Regions from separate parts of the Zhenhengia sp. genome, predicted to be linked through region 1. Evidence: a T-box and tRNA genes for the amino acid it is inferred to sense, from the RefSeq annotation. Region 1 holds a T-box; the other holds one or more tRNA genes.
The links. The T-box of region 1 lies ahead of ileS (isoleucine--tRNA ligase). A T-box ahead of a tRNA ligase gene usually reads a tRNA of that ligase, here a tRNA-Ile.
Positions count from the first base shown of each region.

Region 1 (9,576 bases):
ACGTTAAGCTCTTCAGCAATGATTTCGTTGTATGCCGCTGGAAGAACTTCAGTAGCACCGATACGCATTGTTCCGATTGGTTGACGGTTTTTGATGTTTGATTCGTTACGACAAGCACGACCAAGTACTACGATTTGAAGAACATCATCCATGTGTTTTTCAAGCTCTTTGTCGATCATAGCTTCGTTTGCTACTGGGAAGTCGCAAAGGTGGATACTTGCTGGAGCAGTAGCATCGTTTGTACGAACAAGGTTTTGGTACATTTCTTCTGTCATGAAAGGTACGAATGGTGCAGATACTTTAGCAAGTGTTGTAAGAACAGTGTAAAGTGTCATGTACGCATTTACTTTATCTTGTGGCATATCACTTTGCCAGAATCTTTCACGGCTACGACGTACGTACCAGTTAGATACATCATCAATGAAGTTTTGCATTTCACGAGATGCTTCGAAGATACGGTAGTTTTCTAAGTGATTATCGACTTCTTTAACTAAAGTATTTAATTTAGAAAGTACCCATTTATCCATCATGTTAAGTGAGTCATAATTTAACTCGTACTTAGTTGGATTGAAGTTATCGATATTTGCATAAAGTACGTAGAACGCATAAGTGTTCCAGAATGTACCCATGAATTTTCTTTGTGCTTCACTTACATTTTCAGGGCCGAAGCGGCTTGGAAGGTATGGAGCACTTGCAGAATAGAAGTACCAACGTACAGCATCTGCACCTTGACCATCAAGTACTGTCCAAGGATCAACTACGTTTCCTTTATGTTTACTCATTTTGAGACCATCTTTATCACATACGTGACCAAGAACGATTACGTTTTTGTATGGTGCTTTATCAAAGATAAGTGTTGAGATAGCCATAAGTGTGTAGAACCAACCACGAGTTTGGTCAACAGCTTCTGAGATGAAGTCAGCTGGGTAGTTAGCCTCGAACACTTCTTTGTTTTCAAATGGATAGTGAAGTTGTGCAAATGGCATTGATCCACTATCATACCAGCAGTCAATAACGTCTGGTACACGTGTCATTTCTTTGCTACATACAGGACAGTTAAGGTGTACGTTATCAATGTATGGTTTGTGAAGTTCAATATCTTCTGGGCAGTCAGGGCTCATTGATTTAAGCTCTTCAATGCTTCCGATTAAGTGTTTATGCCCACAAGAACATTCCCAAATTGGAAGTGGAGTACCCCAGTAACGTGAACGTGAAAGACCCCAGTCAATAACACCTTCAAGGAAGTTACCGAAACGGCCTTCACCAATTGATGGTGGTAACCAGTTAACTGTATTATTATTTCTAACTAAAGCATCACGAACTTTTGACATAGAGATGAACCATGTGTCGCGAGCATAGTAAAGAAGTGGTGTATCACATCTCCAGCAGTGTGGGTAACTATGTTCGTATGGTGCTGCTTTAAAGAGTTTATTATTTTCTTCTAACCATTTAAGGATAGCTGGGTCAGCATCTTTAACAAAGATGTTTTGCCACTCTGTTACTTCTGGTGTGAAGTAACCTTGTTCGTTTACAAGTTGTACGAATGGAAGGTCATTTTCACGACCAATTCTAGCATCGTCTTCACCGAATGCAGGAGCAATGTGTACGATACCTGTACCATCTGACATTGTAACGTAGCTATCAGCTACTACAAAGTAAGCTTTTTTCTCTGGTGTTACAAAGTTAAAGAGTGGTTCGTATGACATGCCACAAAGGTCAGATCCTTTGTATGTTTCTACAACTGTAGCATCTTCTGAAAGTACACTAGCTACAAGTGCTTCAGCTAAGATGTAAAGTGTACCATTGTCATTCGCTTTTACGTATGTTTCATCTGGGTTCACACAAAGTGCAACGTTTGATGGAAGTGTCCAAGGTGTTGTTGTCCAAGCAAGGAAGTAAGTGTTTTCTTCGCCGACTACTTTAAACTTAGCGATAGCTGTAGCATCTTTTACATCTTTGTAGCCTTGAGCTACTTCGTGAGAAGATAAAGATGTTCCACATCTTGGGCAGTAAGGTACGATTTTATGGCCTTTGTAAATAAGGTCTTTATCCCAAATTTGACGAAGTGACCACCATACAGATTCAATGTAGTTATTGTGGTAAGTAACATATGGGTTGTCCATGTCTACCCAGTAACCAACACGGTTAGTCATTTTTTCCCATTCACTTTGGTATTTCCAAACACTTTCTTTACATTTAGTAATGAAGTCTTCAACACCGTAGTTTTCGATTTCTGGTTTACCACTAATACCAAGAAGTTTTTCAACTTCAAGCTCTACTGGAAGACCATGTGTATCCCAACCAGCTTTACGAAGTACTTTATAGCCTTTCATAGTACGGTAACGAGGAATAAGGTCTTTGATTACACGTGTTAAGATATGGCCGATATGTGGTTTACCATTTGCTGTTGGAGGACCATCATAGAATGTGAATACTGGGCCATCTTCTCTTGATTTAATAGATTCTTCAAATACGTTGTTTTCTTGCCAGAACTTGAGGATTTCAAGCTCACGGTCAACGAAGTTGAGATTGGTGTCAACTTTTTTGTACATTGTTCTACCTCCTAAGTTTAATAGGGTGAAGTGGGCCGGGCAGGGTAAGCTATTAGCGCCGTACACTCTCTCCGTTTTTAGAGAAATTCTATTCGTTATAAAAAAGATAACGCCGTAAACTCGCTAGTGCTCAGACATACGGCTAAGTACATCTTTTTTATAACTTCATGAATTTCTAGTTAAAAACTACGAAGGTGTACTCTGCTAACAGCTCACCCCGCCCTAGTCACACTCTGCCCGAATAAAGAATAAGTGAATTAAAATATTCCGACCAATGCCAAGGGCAGAGGGGGAATAAAAGATAAAATAGAAAAACGCTGCACAGCCAGGAGGCTGGGCGACGTGCGTGGACTGATGTAAAAGCAATAAAAAAGCCCTTTCGTCCACTAGATAACAGGACGAAAGGGCATAAGTATGCATCTTCCGCGGTACCACCTGATTTGCCAGAGATTGAGACTGGCCACTCGTTATACCTTTCCTTAAGTTAACGGGAGGATTCCGTCAGAGCCTACTTTAAATTTCGGTCTGCCACTCCAAGGTGATTTTTCATATTTTCTATCGTATGGGCTTGCACCATCCCCACTCGCTAAGACGCTTTAAAAATACTACTTTTCCTTTTCATAGTGTTTTAAATTATAAATAAATTTATTCCTATTATAAAAGGTAAGTGTGTTTTTGTAAAGATTATTTATGGAATGTACCAGTATTTTTCTTAGAATTTGATAATCTCATTGTATTCCATTCTGGTAAGTATGCCTAGGGAATGAAAAAGTATAAAATGTTCGACATTCAAAAAAAGGAGAAGAGGCTTGAAATGATATACTGAAGAAAAAAGGAAGATGAATATAGATCAATATTTTTTAAAGTAGCTATTAACCAAATTAAGTTTAGTACCACTATATAAATGAAAGCTTTCAAAACATACAGGGAGGGGCATAACATTGGAATGAAAACAAGCTGCGCAGCTTATACAAGAACAAATGAAAATATTATTTGCATTTGCTTTTTCTAAAGTGCGTAATAAAGAAGAGGCAGAAGATTTATGCAGTGAAATAATAGTACAAGTTTTAAATTCTATTAAAATCATTAAAAATGAAGAAGCTTTTTATGGCTACATGTGGGCAGTTGCTAGAAATGTCAAAGATCTAATCCGAAATTAAGAGACGAGTGTAAGCTATTAGCATCAATTGCTTTAGATGAGGAGGTTATGCAGTATACAAATAGTTGTATTAACTTAATAGAAGATAACATTATCTTAAATAAAGATGGAAACTTAAAGCCAAACTTTCCTGTCCTCACACAGGATATGTTAGAGAGTTTATGGAATGAGCTTAATCAGATTATTGAAGATATAAGGACTAGTACGCTGACGATTATCGAATAAGCTAGTAAAATTCTTAAAAATCATGCCCCTAAAAATTTAAAGGACCAATATGGACAGTTAGCATTTATTAAATATAAGTTGGATGTAATGGCATGTATTGTAGAAGAGATGGTGCGTAAACAGTATTTACAAGTGCCTGAGGAAAAGGTACCTCTAGACATATTAGGAATAAGAAAATAGAGAGTGCATTGATTTAATGAATGTAGAATGAGGGGGACTATTATTATGCAAAAGAAATATTGGTACAGATTTTTATATGTAATAAATATTATTTTAATAATTGGGTTTTGCTTTAGGATAAGTGCTGATTATTTAAAATATAACTCTATAGAAAATTCAGCCCCATTCTATGCATTTATTTTAGTAAGAGCATTAGAATTTTTATTACTAAGTAGTGTTATTTGTATCATAGCAAAAATGATTAAAAAGAAATTTAATTAGTAAAAAAATAGATTGGAATCCTTTGTAAAAACTATAGAAAGATAGAGAAAGGCATTAGAAATTCAAGAATTAACAGAAGCGATAAGATAGGCAAAAATCTTAGAGTGGTACATACTCTAAGATTTTTTTGTTGTAATTTTTAAATTCGAGTGAACCTTTTGGTGTGTGAGTTCGTCTATATAAGCAAGATCGATCTTAGAAGGTAGAGAAAGGGGTGAGGCTATACAAATGAATGAAAAGAAAAGCGTTTTCGAAACTTTGCTAGAGGCTAACAAAAATGTGCTTCAGAGATTTGTGTATTATAAGATGAACTGTAAACAAGATGGAGAAGATGTACTGCAAGAAGTATATCTTAGTGCTTATAAAAGATTTGAGCAATTAGAGGATCAGAGTAAATTTAAAGCATGGGTACTAACCATTGCAGCAAACAAATGTAAAGATTTCTATAGAGTAAGAAGTAAGGTACTAGAATTGCCTTTAGAAGAGGTGACCTCTTATGAAATGAGACAAACTAGGGCAGGAAGAAGTATAGAAGAAGTAGTAAGTGAGACACTGGAAGAATTAGCAGACAAAGATAAAGAGATTTTATTTCTATACTACATGAGAAATGAGAAGCAAAATGAGATTGCCAAGAGATTAAATATACCTATTGGGACGGTTAAGAGTAGATTATACAAGGCCAAACAACAGTTTAAGGATAAGTATCCTTATCCGCCAAAATTGAAAGGAGAAGAGAAAATGATAAAATTCCCGAAAGTAATGCCAGAGGTGAGTATAGTATTTAAGGGTGATGTACCATTTGAGGTAATCTGTGAAGAGGGATTTGGGGGATTTATTATACCTAGAGAACATGAGAAGTGTAGTGTAGCTTTTTATGATTATCCAGAAAAGACAATGACTATTCAAAGAGAGTCAAAGGTTACAAGAAAGGCTATGATAAGTGGCATTGAATGTGTAGAGATAGAATCTAAAGAGTACAATTCAGAAGGGGAAATGGTCTATGAATGTGCAGAATATATAAGACTTACAGAAGATGCTGTTCAATATGTAGCTGAGTGGCATATAGAAAATGGTGTGAAGAAGTTTGCTACTTTCTTAGAGGAAAATTTCTTAGAGCACTTTGGATGGGGAGAAGATAACTATGGTTTCCCAATACAGCTTAAGCAAGATGCTCATTTAAAACTTGTTGATGGTGAAATCATATGTGACCAAAAGGAAGCAATAGGTGTAATAGGTAGGTATGATGTAACCATTCAAGGTAAAACTTATGATACAGTCAGATATGTATTATTTGAAGGCGATTTAATAGCTGAAAAGTATATTGATCAAAAAGGTAGAACAGTTCTTTGGAGGCGCTACAATAAAGATGATTGGCAAATAGAAAGATATGGGAGCAAATGGAGTGAAAGGTTATCAAAGAACATACACATTAAGGTAAATGGAGAAAACTATGTTCATTGGTATGATTGTATAACAGATTATATTTTATAAGCAAAAAAAGCCAGCACAAATACGCCCCCCCTTAAATATGGCGGTATATGTGCTAGCTTTTATTAGTGACCACTCCCCCCCCTTTTCTACTTATAAGGTCACCTTATTATAAGTAGGGATTTAAGAAAGATTATAAATAAGGAAGGGGGGGCTGATTTATAATCTTTCTTAAAATGTAAGTATTAAAAATGTCTAGGATGTATTCTATTACTTACATTATATAGAGCGTCGTAAGTAGTAAAATCTCCTCAATATTTTTTAAAAAATTTTAGAGTGTGTATAGAGTTTATAGAAAAAAGTATGTAAGATAAATTTATATTAAAAGGTAAAAGCAGATAATAAGGGGAAGATGTAAATGCAAGATAAAATCATAGAAATAAATGGATCAACTGGATTGGATTGGGCAGTGCAAGGTATGGCTATTTTACTATTTTTAGTACAGTTGGTACTAGTAGTTGGGTTAGGGATTTTAATTTGTAAAGGTATTCAAACACTTAATCTTTATATTAAGAAGAATAAGGAGTAAAAAAGAAACACGTAAGGCTTATGCTCTACGTGTTTCTTTTTTACTCTGATAGTTTCTTAGAAGTAAATAAAAAATACCTATACTTAGAATAATAAGAGCAAATGTACTATATTTCTTCATAATACTATCAATAAGTTCTAAGTTATTCCCTAAGAAGTATCCTAGACTAATAAGTGCTGTATTCCAAGCAAATATGCCAAGAGCAGAATAGCTCATAAAGGAAAGTAGGTCAAGTTTCTGGCTACCTGCTAGGAAGGATACATAGGTACGTGTAAGAGGAAAGACTCGGCTAAAGAGTACGGCTAGATTTCCGTACTGCTTAAACCACTTATCTAAGGCGATGATAGATTTTTTAGTCTTAGGAAAACGTCTTTTAGACCACTCAAGTAAAGGAACGCCACCTATGTAGCCGATGGCATAGGCCAGTAGTGTGCCAAAAACAGCGCCGATAATGCTGGCAGTAAATCCATAGACCATTTCGTAAGTACCTGTTGCAATGCCCATTCCGACAAAAGGAAGGACTACTTCACTAGGAATAGGGAAGCATGCATACTCTAAACCTACAATAAAAATAATGCCGAAATAACCTAGTCCACCTGCCAGTTGCATAAGGTAATCCACAATGTGTGCAATCATAATAAACTTATCCACTCCTTTCAAATAAAATATATGCCAAAGTGTGGACAAATAGTGCTAAAATGAGTACAACCATTTCTTCAACAAAAAAGTATTTATGTGCTATAATAAAATTAAATAAATTATCTTAAAGTTTACTTAGGAATAGGAGATAAAAATATGAGTACAAGAAACCTTACATTGTTAACAGACCTTTATCAATTAACAATGATGCAGGGGTATTTTGAAAATGATGTTAACAATCACGAAGTCGTTTTTGATTTGTTTTATAGAAATAATCCATCAGGTAATGGCTATGCTATTTGCTGTGGTTTAGAACAAGCCATTGATTATATTAAGAACCTACATTTTACAGATGGAGATATTGAATATCTTGATTCTTTAAATATTTTTAGTAAAGCTTTTTTAGAGTATTTAAGAAGCTTTAAATTTACAGGAGATATTGATGCCATTCCAGAAGGAACGGTGGTACAACCAAATGAGCCACTTATGCGTGTGAAAGCACCAATTTTTGAAGCACAGTTTATTGAGACAACACTTCTGAATATTATTAATCATCAAAGTCTGATTGCCACAAAGGCAGCAAGAGTGGTAAGAGCAGCAGAAGAAGATACTGTACTTGAATTTGGTCTTAGACGTGCACAAGGTCCTGATGCAGGGATTTATGGTGCAAGAGCTGCTGTTATAGGAGGCTGTCATGCTACATCAAATGTACTTACAGGTCAAATGTTTAATGTACCAGTAGCAGGAACACATGCACATAGCTGGGTTATGAGCTTTGATCATGAAATTGATGCTTTTAGAGCTTATGCAAAACTCTTCCCTAACAAATGCATTCTACTTGTAGATACTTACGATACATTGGGGCAAGGTGTACCAAATGCTATTGCGGTGTTTGATGAGATGAAAGCAGCAGGCATTTCAATGGATTCTTATGGTATCCGTCTAGATAGTGGTGACTTAGCTTACCTATCTAAACAAGCTAGAAGAATGTTAGATGATGCAGGTCATGAAGATGCCGTAATCAGTGCATCTTGTGACCTTGATGAATACCTCATTGCAGACCTTAAGCGACAAGGAGCTGAAATTAGCTTATGGGGTGTAGGTACAAAACTAATTACATCAGATGACTGCCCATCATTTGGCGGTATCTACAAATTGGCAGCAGAACGTAAGACAGGTGGAGAATTTATACCTAAAATTAAGATTTCAGATAACCCAGAGAAGGTTACAAATCCAGGTATTAAAAAAGTACTTAGAATTTATGATAAAACAACAGGTAAATTAAAAGTAGACCTTATTGCACTGGAAGAAGAAACAATTGATACAAACCAAGATTTAGTTGTACGTGACCCTAAAGCAAGATGGAAGAAAATGAAGCTTAAAGCAGGTCAGTATACAGTACGTGAACTCCTTGTGCCTATTTTTAGAGCGGGTAAATGTGTGTATGAATCACCACAAGTTATGGACATTCGTAGCTATGCTAAAGAAGAACTTGAAACGTTATGGGATGAATATAAACGTCTCATCAACCCAGCTAGTATGCCAGTTGACTTATCAGATGACTTATACTATCTGAAAGAACGTATGCTTGATGCCTATAAAACAGAATAGGGAGTGATACAATGATAAGAGGAATGAGAGTATTGTGGAGCATAGGATTCCACTACGTTATCAATATCTTTAAAAGGCAAAAGTATAGAGTGGATAATAAAGAACTAGACTTAGCCACAAAAAGGGAATATCGCTTTCATATATATCGTGCCATGCAAGACTTAAGCCGTCGTATGGTAAAGGCTGCAGGAGCAACTATAGAGATTAAAGGCAAAGAGAACTTACCGGCTAATGGACCTGTGGTGTATATGGCGACACATAAAGGACTCTTTGATAGCCCAGTTATGGCCATTCTTATAGAAAATGAACCAGTCATCTTCATTGGGAAAGAGGAAACAAAGAAGATGCCTGTATTCGGTAAATGGTTTGAAGCTATGGGATGTATTTATTTAGCGCGTGATGATATGAAACAATCCCTTCAAGCTATTTTAAAAGGTATTGATGAGCTTAAAAATGGTCAATCCATTGTTATTTTCCCAGAGGGTACACGTATGAAGGGAAAAGAAATGGGAAACTTTAAAGCAGGAAGTTTTAAACTTGCGACAAAAGCTAATGTACCGATTGTACCAATCGCTATTCAAAATACTTATAAAGTATTAGAGGAAAAGAAAAAGATTCAAAAGACAACTATTTATGTGAATGTTGGAAAACCTATTGATGTACCTTCTTTAAGTGCAGAGGAAAAGAAAAAACTGCCTAAGCATGTAGAAGATATAGTGAGAGAGCTTTTAGCAGAGATTACAGATTAAAGTAAAAGGGACTGTTGCATGAGCAATAGTCCCTTTGGTTTGTAAACAGAGTTGTCTCTTTTTATTGGGTCCAGGAGGAGGGAGGCTACTACACTCCTTTAGCTTAACGCTCTGTGTCCACCTTCATTAACACACTCTAAGCGCACCTCGCTAGCCGCTTTCGGGGTATAGTAGCCTCCCTCC
Region 1 is NZ_JBKVCH010000002.1:183,724-193,299, reverse strand. Features, by position in the region: gene ileS (isoleucine--tRNA ligase) at 1-2,552, opposite strand, end outside; T-box leader at 2,944-3,183, opposite strand; gene ACLTBU_RS03415 (RNA polymerase sigma factor) at 3,533-3,712, shown strand; gene ACLTBU_RS03410 (hypothetical protein) at 3,760-3,936, shown strand; gene ACLTBU_RS03405 (hypothetical protein) at 4,162-4,377, shown strand; gene ACLTBU_RS03400 (RNA polymerase sigma factor) at 4,606-5,868, shown strand; gene ACLTBU_RS03395 (hypothetical protein) at 6,224-6,394, shown strand; gene ACLTBU_RS03390 (DedA family protein) at 6,413-7,030, opposite strand; gene ACLTBU_RS03385 (nicotinate phosphoribosyltransferase) at 7,190-8,644, shown strand; gene ACLTBU_RS03380 (lysophospholipid acyltransferase family protein) at 8,656-9,393, shown strand.

Region 2 (6,640 bases), on a different contig from region 1:
TGTTAAGTAGTACTGACTTGTCACTTAAAGTGACTTATGAATCGACTGGTTTAATGGTTACTATTTTATTTTCAAAGTTCATTTCTTCTTATTTATCAAGGCCTCAGCCCTGTGTGTCAGTGGCTCTGTACCCTGCTGACTTGTATTAGTATACGTCATGCCTTGCTATAAGTCAACACCTTTTTTACTTTTTATTTTTCTTATTTCTACTTCCTTTGCTATTTTATCACTTAATGCTGTATTTTATAAGGGATACAGCCTACAAAAAATTTTTAGCGTAAAATGCTCTAAAAAGCATTTTACGCTATTATACTTGCTTATTCGCCTTTAATAAGCCGCTTTAAAAATCTCAAGTACCGCTTCTGCACTTAATGTTTTATACCCTTTAATATCACCAAAACGTGTTGCTTGTCTTGCCATTACTTCTAATTTCTCTTCCTCAATCCCTACTTCTCTTAAAGACATAGGGATTTCTAGAGATAAGAAATATTCTCTAGTCTTTTGAATAGCTTGCTTAGCTATTACATATTTATCCTGGTTCTTATCAATATCCCATACATTTACACCATATTCTACAAACTTATCTACACTTGTTTCATCTAATACATACTTCATCCAATGCGGTGTTAAAATAGCTAGGCCTACCCCATGCGTAATATCATAAAATGCACTTAACTCATGCTCCATAGGATGTACGCTCCAGCTACCTGCTTTGCCATAATGCATAAGTCCATTTAACGCAAGACTTGATGCCCACATGAGGTTAGCCCTTGCTTCATAATCTTCAGGACTCTCTACTGCAATTTTACCGTATTTAATACATGTTTTAAGTATAGCTTCAGCCATACGATTTTGTAAGAAAGCCCCTTCACTCCTTTCGAAATATTCTTCAAAAACATGACTCATAATATCTGCTGTACCCGCAGCTGTCTGATATTTAGATACACTATAAGTATACTCAGGGTCTAGTATAGAAACTTTAGGTTTCATCTCTTCATGACCTGTTCCCAACTTTTCATTTGTTTCCATATTAGAAATAACTGCATAAGCATCCATCTCCGAACCTGTTGCTGCTAGTGTCAGTACCGTAATAATAGGAAGTACTTTCTTCACCTTAGATGCATCCTTTACTAAGTCCCATGCATCCCCTTCATAATTTGCTGCAGCTGCAACTACCTTAGCACAATCTAGCGTACTTCCTCCACCTACTGCAAGTACAACATCTACTCCTTCTTCTTTACAAACTTGTGCACCTTTATTAACAGTTGTAATCCTTGGGTTAGGTTCTACCCCACTAAGTTCTACTACCTCCACTCCATTATCAGCTAGTTGCTGCATAACTTTATTATAGAGCCCTATTTTTTTGATACTTCCTCCTCCGTATATAAGTAAAACCCTTTTCCCATATTGCTTGACTGTCCGTCCAAGATTCTCAATTTGTCCCTTACCAAATAGAATTTTAGTAGGAATAGAATAATAAAAATTATTCATTATAACATCTCCTTTTAAAGTTTTTTATTAAAACCTTCTGCATATACTACTAACAATAAACTTATCCTATGCATTTTACAAGAAGGAGGCTTTAGGTTGAAGAAATTTTCTATTATAGGCACTTTATTTGTTCTTCTTATAGGTAGTCTTTTACATTTTACGTATGAATTAAGTAATGGTAATGCTTTTGTTGCACTCTTCAGTCCTATTAATGAAAGTTTGTGGGAACATTTTAAACTAGGTTTCTATTCCCTTATACTTTATGCATTAATTGCATATCCTTTTATAAAAAATAAAGCAAATAATTACTTATTTGCTTTAGGAATTTCTTCTATTATATTAAATCTTGTTATCGGACTGCTTTATTACACTTATACACACTTTACAGATAAGAGTATTTTTTGGCTTGACATTACTATTTATATACTATCAGTTATCATGGCTTTTTTTATCTTTTACAAACTTACCACACTTGCTCCACTTCCTATTATTACACAATGGATAGGCCTTATCATCATTCTACTTACTATATCTGCTTTTATCATGTTCACCTTAAATCCACCTAATCAATTAGAATTATTCGTAGATCCAACAAAATCTTGATATGCAAAAAAGACACCCGCCATCTATCCAGATAAAGGGTGTCTTTTTTATTAAGCCGACGATCGGACTCGAACCGATAACCTGCTGATTACAAGTCAGCTGCTCTGCCAATTGAGCCACGTCGGCAAATATGAAACTCCCCGAGTAGGGTTCGAACCTACGACCCTTCGGTTAACAGCCGAATGCTCTGCCGCTGAGCTATCGAGGAATATTTTTAAAAAGTATAGGCCCGAGTGGACTCGAACCACCGACCTCACGCTTATCAGGCGTGCGCTCTAACCACCTGAGCTACGAGCCTATATTGTTTGTGTTCCGCCACATCGCTTGGAACGTTTATTATAATACCGCATAACACGACAGATGTCAACTGGTTTTTTACATTTTTTTATTTTTATTTTTTTGTTCTACTTTATTCCACTTACCTATTTACCATATATAAAGCTTTATTATGACTTCCTTAGATGAATCTTATAGCATAATCTTTTAAGCTCCGCCATACCAGTATCTTCAAATGAGTTTTTTATTTACTACTTAAATCAGATACTAGTTGTTCTATGAGTTTTTCATGATGTCTATACATATTTTTAATAAATGCGCTTCTATATCTAGTATTGACAGATTGCTTGTCTTTTTTGTGGCCTGATTATACAACAAATTTATAATCCCCATCCTTATCTCCCTCACTTCTATTTCATAGTAACATTTTATAATCTAAGGCTATTTTCTGATAACTATAAAAGACTCCTAGTATCAGTAGATACTAGGAGTCTTTATTCTAATTATTTATTATTTACCGAAGTATCTGTTTAAAAGACCTTCGAAAGCTTTACCGTGACGAGCTTCATCTTTAGCCATTTCATGCACTGTGTCATGAATTGCATCTAAACCTAATTGTTTAGCTAATGTTGCTAATTCTTTTTTACCAGCTGTTGCGCCATTTTCAGCAGCTACACGCATTTCTAAGTTTTTCTCTGTTGAAGCTGTAAGAACTTCTCCTAATAATTCAGCGAATTTTGCAGCATGTTCTGCTTCTTCATAAGCAGCTTTTTCCCAGTATAAACCAATTTCTGGGTAACCTTCTCTATGAGCAACTCTAGCCATAGCTAAGTACATACCTACTTCTGAACATTCACCTTCAAAGTTAGCTCTTAAACCTTCAATGATTCTTTCATCTACACCTTGTGCTACACCTACAACATGTTCATCAGCCCATACAAGACCTTCTGTTGATTGTTCTGTGAATTTATCTGCACCTACATGACAGATTGGACATTCAGCTGGAGCTGCATCTCCTTCGAAAACATAGCCACATACTGTACATACATATTTTTTCATAATCTAATCCCTCCACTGTTTAAATTATTTATTTCAAATTGTTTGTAACTAAGAATAATTATTATATACATATTATATCTAAGTTAATTTCCCTTGTCAACTACATTTTAAAAATTTTTTATTTAAGTTTAAAAACACTTTTTGGTTGCTTACAAATCGGACATACATAGTCATCTGGAAGCTCTTCAAAAGGAATCTCTCCATTATATTCATAGTGACAAACTGTACATTCATATATTTTTTCATTTTTAGTAGTTGGCGGCATAGATTGAGCTTTTAACTCTCTATACGCTGCATAAGTCATAGGTTTATTTTCTTTAAAGTCTTTAGCATCTATTACGCTTGCAATAAAAATAGTGTGTGTTCCTACATCTACAGTTTGTGTTACCTTTCCGGTTAGTACTGCAACAGCGCCATCTTCTATATAAGGGTTACCTAATACATCTACCTTATAATCAATCCCATCAAACTTATTAACATCACGGCCTGACTGCATACCAAATCTTTTTACATTTTCTAATGCACTTACTTCTGACAAAGTTGTTAAACTAAATTGGCCTGATGCCTTCACCATATCGTGTGTCAAATTTGTCTTTGCTACTGTAATACTAATTTGTTCAGGTATAGAAGTTACTTGCATACCTGTATTAATGATACAAGCATTTAACTTATTCTCTAACTTTGTTCCTAATACATATACACCATAACTCATTGTAAATAAAGCTGTCTGATCCATACTTATACACCCTTTCATTATATACATAACAACAATTATTATTTAATATATTTTTTATATTATGATATATCCAAACAATTGTTTTGTCAACCTACTTTTACCATCTATTGGTTTTTATATAATCATTTTCTGTTCATATTTATAAGTTATTCTTAAATTATAAAATTACCCACTTAAAAGGAGACTTACATTGCAGAAAATCGCTATTATTACAGACAGCTGTTCAGATTTAACCTTTGAAACACTTAATCAGTATCACATTACTATGTTCCCTATACGCATTATCTATAAAGAAAGAGAATTTCTTGATAAGATAGAAATTACCTCTGAAGAAATGTATGCAAATCTTCAAAAAGAAATCCCTTCTACTTCTCTCCCTGACTTAGCTTATTGCGAAAAGCAAGTTGCTAAACTTAAAGCTGAAGGCTTCACTGATTTTATTATCATCACTGTTTCTTCTAACCTCTCTGGAACACTTAATGCTTTAAAAATCTTAGGTGAACATCATACAGATGTTAACTTCCATTTCTTTGATTCTCTTACTTTAGGTTATCCTCAAGGTGTTATTGCAATAGAAGCAGGAAAATTAGCTATAGCTGGTGAAAACGTAGAAAGTATTTTAACTAAACTTGAAGATGTAAGAAAACGTACACATGGCTATATTGCCCTTGATACTTTAGAATACTTAAAACGCGGCGGACGCCTTGGTAAAGCAACAGCAACACTAGGGGAACTTATTAGCCTTAAACCTATTATTTCTTCTAACGATGAGGGTTTACTCTTTACATATTGTAAAGCACGAGGAAGGAAACAAGCTCTATCTAAAGTAAAACAAATTATCCTTAGCTACTTAGATAAAGGAAAATGCAGTTTATGGATACTTCAAGGAGATGCACTTAAAGACGGCTACGCTCTTTTAGAAGAATTAAAAAGTCATCCTAATCTTAATCTCATTTCACTGGAGACGGTAGGTCCATCTATGGGTGTCCATACAGGTCCTAACGTAGTCGGTTTTGCTATATTAGAAGAAGCATAAAAAAGAAAGCGCCCTATAATAGGGCGCTTTTTATCACCATTAATCTTCAATATCAATAGCACTTACAGGACAGCCATCTCTAGCTGCTTCTGCATCACCTTGTACATTTTCTGGAATCTCACCTTCAATAGCCACAGCTAAACCATCATCTTCTAAAGAAAATACTTCTGGGCATGTAGCTGGACAAAGTCCACATCCAATACATGTATCTTTATCTACGCTTGCTTTCATCTTGATGCCTCCTTAAATGGAAATAGTCTTCTGTTATTATTTCCTAGGGCAATAGATTTATACCAAGATATTTCCTATTCCAAACAATTGTTGGATAGCAAGTCTATTCTTTTCAATATCTAATGCAATATTAGATTTTTTAAGTTCTAATTCCTCTAGTAAACTAAGGGTAGAATCATAATTATTAGTCTTACGTATTTGTGCAATATCTTGATTAAGTTTATTCACTTCATTCTGCTTAGCAGATATAGACTGATTATCTGTCTGTATTTTATCTTCAACTTCTTTAATATGTGTAAGCTGTTCATTAGAAACTTCTATATAATAGATGGAACCATCATCTAGTTTTCCTTTATTGTATGCCTTAAAAGACTGTACCCCTACATCTACTACATTAGATCTAGTTAATTTGAGTCTTACTTTCTGACTACCTGGTTTATAAGTTCCAAAAAGCCAACTTTTTTCTGGTATTGCAGCCTCATACTCTCCATTTTCATAGCGATCTAATATATAAAGGTCTACTTCTTTATAGGTTTTTAGTTCACTTACTTCTTGAGTATAAGATGCAATTTGGTTATTTAAATCTGCAATCTCTTTAGTAACCTTTTGAACTTCATTCACTATCATTTCCGTCTGTACATCAACACTTTGCTTCATATTCATTAAGTCAACTTCTTGAAGTTCTATTTGCTTAAGTTCTTCCTGTAAACGTTTAATCATACCATTGTAATTTGTAAATGCTACATATTCTGATGTCGTAATGATACGTTTCTTATTTAAAATATCCACCCATAAGCCTAACGTCTCAAGTTCAATCTCCTTTGTTTTAAGTTCTGTAAAAAGAACTTCTTTAACACGCGTTGCTTCTATATAATCTAAGAGTTTAATAGATGTGCTTTCTATATCACCTTTATGGGGGAAGGATAAAAGCTCATAAACATTAATTTCAAACTGCTCTAGTGGAAGTTTCTCACCTTTTAATGAAAGCAATTTATAAAGACTTTCCACTTTGTCCTGTGTAAGTTTTGCTTCGCTACCAAAATAAGCCTCAAGCGCTCTTTCAAAAGTGACTATGTCTAAGCGCTTCATATATTCTTTTAAATTATTTGATGGCGTTTTACTTATGACTTCATCAAACAAAGCCTTTTGGTCCTTAAATAATAGGCCTTCTTTATTATACTTTATAAGTATTCTCTCTTTCGTAGCTT
Region 2 is NZ_JBKVCH010000011.1:107,908-114,547, reverse strand. Features, by position in the region: gene ACLTBU_RS12635 (iron-containing alcohol dehydrogenase) at 328-1,491, opposite strand; gene ACLTBU_RS12630 (DUF6512 family protein) at 1,588-2,094, shown strand; tRNA gene ACLTBU_RS12625 (tRNA-Thr) at 2,148-2,220, opposite strand; tRNA gene ACLTBU_RS12620 (tRNA-Asn) at 2,231-2,302, opposite strand; tRNA gene ACLTBU_RS12615 (tRNA-Ile) at 2,319-2,392, opposite strand; gene ACLTBU_RS12610 (NADH peroxidase) at 2,881-3,429, opposite strand; gene ACLTBU_RS12605 (flavin reductase) at 3,548-4,165, opposite strand; gene ACLTBU_RS12600 (DegV family protein) at 4,356-5,201, shown strand; gene ACLTBU_RS12595 (ferredoxin) at 5,241-5,432, opposite strand; gene ACLTBU_RS12590 (hypothetical protein) at 5,490-6,640, opposite strand, start outside.
Region 2: it encodes a tRNA-Ile, which carries the amino acid that the T-box ahead of ileS (isoleucine--tRNA ligase) is inferred to sense. The anticodon was not compared.